Regions from separate parts of the Vibrio nigripulchritudo genome, predicted to be linked through region 1. Evidence: predicted binding sites of a transcription regulator. Region 1 holds the regulator's gene; each other region holds the start of a gene.
The links. Region 1 encodes MetJ, which represses methionine synthesis genes. Its sites were predicted from a motif close to TTAGACNTNTANANGTCTAA; they were not measured.
Positions count from the first base shown of each region.

Region 2: metA (homoserine O-acetyltransferase MetA) is a predicted target of MetJ. The motif match lies at 1,132-1,151, and genes of this name have one in related genera.
Region 3: metN (methionine ABC transporter ATP-binding protein MetN) is a predicted target of MetJ. The motif match lies at 703-722, and genes of this name have one in related genera.

Region 1 is NZ_AP027049.1:3,699,551-3,701,822, forward strand. It holds gene QMG91_RS16935 (O-succinylhomoserine (thiol)-lyase) at 1-520, opposite strand, end outside; gene metJ (met regulon transcriptional regulator MetJ) at 818-1,138, shown strand; gene QMG91_RS16945 (malic enzyme-like NAD(P)-binding protein) at 1,242-2,272, opposite strand, start outside.
Region 2 is NZ_AP027049.1:462,416-464,687, forward strand. It holds rRNA gene QMG91_RS02355 (23S ribosomal RNA) at 1-450, shown strand, start outside; rRNA gene rrf (5S ribosomal RNA) at 558-673, shown strand; tRNA gene QMG91_RS02365 (tRNA-Asp) at 718-794, shown strand; gene metA (homoserine O-acetyltransferase MetA) at 1,173-2,117, shown strand; gene QMG91_RS02375 (cation:proton antiporter) at 2,164-2,272, opposite strand, start outside.
Region 3 is NZ_AP027049.1:782,573-784,844, reverse strand. It holds gene gmhB (D-glycero-beta-D-manno-heptose 1,7-bisphosphate 7-phosphatase) at 1-502, opposite strand, end outside; gene metN (methionine ABC transporter ATP-binding protein MetN) at 839-1,873, shown strand; gene QMG91_RS03765 (methionine ABC transporter permease) at 1,863-2,272, shown strand, end outside.

The DNA.
Region 1 (2,272 bases):
CGACCGCAACAAGTGCACCAACCGCTTTGGCTTGCTGGCATATTTTTTCAATATCCACCACGCGAACCAATGGATTTGAAGGGGTTTCCAGCAATACCAGTTTTGGTTTCTTGCTGATTGCAGCTGCCAGCGCCTCATCGTCTGACTGATCGACAAACTCAACTTTGAAATCTCCTTTCAAAGCGCGAGTGTTGAATAAGCGATGGGTTCCGCCATAGCAGTCGTGTGGCGCAACGATAAGATCATCAGGACCCAGAAATGCCGTTACCCACAGATTAATTGCTGCCGTACCTGTGTTGGTAATGATGGCATTTGCGCCTTCTTCGAGTTCAGAAAGCGCTTGCTCCAGCAACCCGCGGTTTGGGTTTCCGGAGCGGGTGTAATCGTATTTTGGTACTTCACCAAAAGACGGAAAACCATAGTTTGTCGACAGATAAATCGGTGGGACAACCGCGTGATACTGGGTATCCGCTTCAATACCAGTTCTTACGGCAATAGTGGCTGGCTTTCGTTGGCTCATATAGTTGGTCTTCCTTTCCAGTGGTGCGTTTTACTTGAGCATCTGTTATACCAATTACAAACGCTGGATAACATGCAAGTGACGTGTTTTAACTGAGAGTGTCACGATTAATGTGCAACACTTTAGCGTCATCATTTTGGGACGTCAACACTTCTAGACGTCCATATGTCTTTGCTTATGGCGGTAAAAGTCGCTAAAATCCCACTTTATGAAAGGCTAAGTCGCTAAAACACATGAAAACAGCTTGCTGGGCGAACTAGTCATCCATTTTAGATAAATTATAACTGAAGGTGCGCAATGGCAGATTGGAATGGCGAGTACATCAGCCCCTATGCTGAACATGGCAAAAAAAGCGAACAAGTCAAAAAAATTACCGTATCAATCCCGCTAAAAGTACTAAAAGTACTGACTGACGAGAGAACCCGCCGCCAAATCAACAATTTGCGTCACGCGACTAATAGCGAACTGCTTTGTGAAGCCTTCCTTCACGCCTACACAGGTCAGCCTCTTCCAACGGACGAAGACTTGCGTAAGGATCGCCCGGATGACATTCCAACCGAAGCGAAAGCCATTATGACGGCAATGGGCATCGAATTCGAAGCTTACGATGACGAATAAAAAGAAGGGACAGCAAATGCTGTCCCTTCTTTATTGAATCGCACGACTTGGCAATTTATCCAAGTCGTTTTTTATTCCACCTAGTTTTTATTCTAATTGGCTTTTATTCCAAATAGCTTTCAGGCATGTCGATTCTCGCAACCCCAGAATCAATCGCTGCCTGAGCAACCGCTTTTGCCACTCGAGGCAACAAACGTGGATCCATAGGTTTAGGAATAATATAGCCAGCGCCAAATTCCAGGTTCTCTACTCCCGCTGCTTTCTTCACTTCTTCCGGCACGTCTTCTTTTGCCAGTTGGCGAATCGCGTCAACCGCCGCCAGTTTCATTTCATCATTAATCTCGCTGGCACGAACGTCCAATGCACCGCGGAAAATGAATGGGAAACAAATAACATTGTTGACCTGGTTCGGGTAATCACTGCGACCGGTTCCCATGATCAAATCGTCACGAACTTCGTGCGCCAGCTCGGGTTTGATTTCCGGATCAGGGTTAGAACACGCAAACACTACTGGTTTGTCTGCCATTAGCTTTAACGCTTCTGCTGGCAGTAAATCAGGGCCAGACACACCCAGGAACAAATCGGCACCGTCAATGACATCCTCAAGCGTGCGTTTGTCGGTGTTATTGGCAAACAGTTGCTTGTACTCGTTCAAATCGTCGCGACGGGTGTGAATCACCCCTTTGCGGTCCAGCATGTAGATTTTCTCACGCTGCGCGCCACATTTAATCAAAAGCTCCATGCAGGCAACGGCTGCCGCACCAGCGCCCAAACAGACGATAGTGGCGTCTTCCAGCTTTTTACCTTGTAGTTCGATGGCGTTCAGCATACCAGCAGCAGTAACGATAGCCGTACCATGCTGGTCATCGTGGAAAACAGGCACGTCACAACGCTCAATCAAGCGTTGCTCAATCTCGAAACAGTCTGGGGCTTTGATGTCTTCCAGGTTAATGCCACCGAAGGTGTCGGCAATGTTGGCAACCGTATCGACAAACTCGTCGATGGTGCGATGCTTTACTTCAATATCAATCGAATCCAGACCAGCAAAGCGTTTAAACAGAAGGGATTTCCCTTCCATCACGGGTTTTGACGCCAGAGGACCCAAGTTACCCAAACCAAGGATGGCGGTTCCGT
Region 2 (2,272 bases), 780 kb from region 1:
GGCTGATACCGCCCAAGAGTTCATATCGACGGCGGTGTTTGGCACCTCGATGTCGGCTCATCACATCCTGGGGCTGAAGTCGGTCCCAAGGGTATGGCTGTTCGCCATTTAAAGTGGTACGCGAGCTGGGTTTAGAACGTCGTGAGACAGTTCGGTCCCTATCTGCCGTGGGCGTTGGAAGATTGAAGGGGGCTGCTCCTAGTACGAGAGGACCGGAGTGGACGAACCTCTGGTGTTCGGGTTGTCATGCCAATGGCATTGCCCGGAGCTAAGTTCGGAATCGATAACCGCTGAAAGCATCTAAGCGGGAAGCGAGCCCTGAGATGAGTCTTCCCTGATACTTTAAGTATCCTAAAGGGTTGTTCGAGACCAGAACGTTGATAGGCAGGGTGTGTAAGCGTTGTGAGGCGTTGAGCTAACCTGTACTAATTGCCCGTGAGGCTTAACCATACAACACCCAAGGGGTTTTGAGTGGACTCAGATAAGAACATTGAATGTGTAGAACCAGAACTTGCTCTTTATTTAAGAGATAGCAGCTTTCCGAATTAAAGAATTTGCTTGGCGACCATAGCGTTGTGGACCCACCTGATTCCATGCCGAACTCAGAAGTGAAACGCAATAGCGCCGATGGTAGTGTGGGGTTTCCCCATGTGAGAGTAGGACATCGCCAGGCTTTACATTTGAACATCTGCTTCTGATAAGCAGGTATTCCACTGCGGAGTGGTAGTTCAGTTGGTTAGAATACCGGCCTGTCACGCCGGGGGTCGCGGGTTCGAGTCCCGTCCACTCCGCCATTTATTCAGATGAAGCCCTAGCAGTAATGCTAGGGCTTTTTCGTATTTGCCATTTAATTCCCTCAATAGACGAATGAATCCCACTTGAACCCTCATCAAGCCATACGTCCTTAGATTCCCTGTCCCTTATTTTACAAAGCCTCGGTAGAAATTAGTGTTTATCAGCTAATGGATGTACGAATAGAGGTTGGCATCTTTTTCCTAAGACGTACTTTTCGCTTTCTAAGCCAGTCTTACCGTAGGTTTGTGCTAGGTATTCGGCTTGATAAAGAGAGTCATCTTACCTTTTATTTCAGCGATGAGTTTCTGCTCGACATGCGGTATCGTCTGTTATAGTCTGGACATATAGACGTCTAGCCGCTTTAGGGAGAAAGTAAGATGCCCATTAAGATTCCTGATCAATTGCCCGCATTGGATACATTAAGGGAAGAGAATATTTTCGTGATGCCAGAATCACGAGCAACGACTCAGGAAATCCGTCCTCTTAAGGTACTGATCCTTAACTTAATGCCAAAAAAGATTGAGACGGAGACTCAGTTTCTTCGTTTACTTTCAAACAGTCCGCTTCAGATTGATGTTGAGCTACTTCGTATCGATAACCGTCCAAGTAAAAATACGCCGACTGAACATCTGGATACCTTTTACCGTCAGTTTGAAATGGTGAAGAAAAGAAACTTTGATGGCTTGATTATTACGGGAGCACCGCTTGGCTTAGTGCAGTTTGAAGATGTAATTTACTGGGAGCACCTACAAGCCATTATGAATTGGGCAAAGGAGCATGTGACTTCGACGCTTTATGTATGCTGGGCTGCTCAGGCAGGACTGAAGTTACTTTATAATCTTCCTAAACGCACCAGAAAAGAGAAGTTATCGGGGGTTTATAACCACCACATTCTTCAGCCTTATCATCCAGTGCTTCGAGGCTTTGATGATACTTTTCTTGCGCCTCATTCTCGTTATGCAGACTTTTCACCTGAGTACCTCTCTGAGCACACGGATTTGGATATTCTTGCTACGTCGGATGTAGCAGGTGTGTATCTGGCTTCTACAAAAGACAAACGAAACGTGTTTGTTACGGGTCATCCAGAATATGACTCGCACACACTTCACAATGAATACGTTCGAGATCTTGGTGAGGGAATGGAGCCCGCTATACCAGTGAACTATTACCCAAATAACAACCCAGATAATAAGCCAAACGCTAGCTGGCGTAGCCATGGTCATTTGTTGTTTTCAAACTGGCTAAACTACTGTGTTTACCAGCAGACGCCATACGACCTTTCTCATTTCTCCGAAGCGAACTTTACCAAAGACGAGGATTGAGAAATTTGAATATTTACAAGGGCAGCATAAGCTGCCCTTGTTCATTCTAAGTCTCTTCTTTTTTGGCTTTCTCAATCATCGGGGTAATCGTCGAGCCTTGTACCAAAATAGAAAACACCACAACAGAATAGGTCATTACCAGGATAATCTCTTTC
Region 3 (2,272 bases), 1.1 Mb from region 1:
TCGCCAACGCTTCGCCTTTTTCCGTGATGGGTTTGCCGGTCCGAACCAGAATTCGGGTTGCAACTTCTGCGGCTTCCGCGGCCATCATATCTTCCGCTTTATCGCCCACCATAACCGATTTTTCCATGTCGATTTTCAGAAAGTCACGGGCCGAAATAAGCATACCCGGCTTGGGTTTGCGGCAATCACTGTCTTTCTTGTACTTACCGATACCGTGTTCTTCGTGATAAGGGCTGTAGTAGAAACCATCGAACTCGACACCGTTATCAACAAAGTTCCAATCCATCCACTGAGTCAACGACAGGAAGCGATCTTCAGTAAATAAGCCTCGGGCAATACCGGACTGATTGGTCACCAATACCAGCAGATACCCCATGTCTTTTAACGCTTTTGTGGCTTCAAAGACACCATCAATAAACTCGAAGTCATGTTCATCATGGACGTACCCATGGTCTACGTTTATCACGCCATCGCGATCCAGAAATACGGCAGGTTTAGCCAAAATCGATTCCTCAACAATCCTTCCGAGAGCACAGATAACTGGCTATCGAGTTCAATAAGCGCAAATTATTACATGCTTTATACCTGTTCGCACTATTCAATTACTTTTTAGACTCAATAGAGGAATAAACGGTGCAATTTGCCGCCAGCGCACACTTTTCCTTGCTTTGAACAAATATCACAGTCCATCCATAAAGATCTTTAGACGTCTAGACGTAAAAATATCTATTGACTTAAAAATCATAAAGCCATAGCATCGACTGAAAATTGAGACAAAGTTCAAAATATTATTCTGTAAGCTCACTTTATTCTGAGCGAGCTCTGCACGGTTGTTTAGATGATTGAAATTAATCAAGTAAATAAGGTCTTCTATCAAGGCGATAAGGAAATCAACGCTTTAATAGATATCAACCTATCTGTTCCCCAAGGCGCCATATTTGGTGTTATTGGCTCATCCGGTGCAGGGAAAAGCACACTGATTCGTTGCGTTAATATGCTTGAAGCACCTACCTCTGGCGAGGTCATTGTTGACGGTGTTGATTTGACTAAGCTGTCAAAGTCAGAGCTCAGCAAAGCGCGCCGCAACATCGGGATGATCTTTCAGCACTTTAACCTGCTATCTTCCCGTACAGTGTTCGAAAATGTCGCACTCCCTCTGGAACTGGCTGGTGCAGACAAAGCTCACATCGAATCAAAAGTCACGGAATTACTTGCGCTGGTAGGCTTGGCAGAAAAACGAGAAACCTACCCAGCCAACCTGAGTGGTGGTCAGAAGCAACGTGTCGCCATTGCCCGAGCCTTGGCGTCCGATCCGAAAGTATTGTTGTGTGACGAAGCAACCAGTGCACTGGATCCAGCAACCACTCAGTCGATTCTTGAACTGCTTAAAGAAATTAACCGCAAGCTGAACATCACAATGCTGCTTATTACTCATGAAATGGATGTAGTGAAAAGCATCTGTCATGAAGTCGCCATCATTGGCGGTGGCAAGCTGGTTGAGAAAGGCACGGTTGGTGAAATTTTTGCCCATCCGAAAACGGAACTGGCGCACGAATTTATTCGCTCTACTTTGGATCTTTCCATTCCTGAAGACTATCAGGCACGTTTGCACCCTACCCGTGTAGAAGGCAGTTACCCGCTTGTGCGTCTAGAGTTCACTGGTGCCAGTGTGGATGCTCCGCTGATGACGCAAATTGCACGTAACTACGGCATTGACGTCAGCATTCTTAGCTCGGATCTGGACTACGCAGGTGGCGTGAAATTCGGAATGATGGTGGCAGAGCTGTTTGGTGATGAAGAAGGCGAGAAAGCCTCCCTGCAATTCATCCGCGATCACAAGGTAAAAGTTGAGGTACTTGGTTATGTCCTTTAAGTCTGTAACGGAGTGGTTAAGCCTCAACGGCGATCTTCTTCTGAGTGCTACTTGGGAAACCGTCTACATGGTTGCGGTAGCTGGCATCGTTGGTTTTGCAGTTGGTATTCCTTTGGGCGTGATTCTTCACACCACTAAGAAAGGCGGCTTACTTGAAAACGTGGCACTGAACAATGTGCTGGGTGCGATTGTCAATATCGGTCGCTCGGTGCCTTTCCTGGTCTTGATGGTTGCCATCATCCCAGTAACCAAGCTTCTGGTCGGAACCTTTATCGGTACAACGGCGGCAATCGTTCCACTGACCATTGGTGCGATTCCATTTGTAGCACGCCTGATTGAAGGCGCTTTGCTTGAAGTGCCAACTGGTCTTGTTGAAGCAGCTCAGTCTATGGGCGCAAC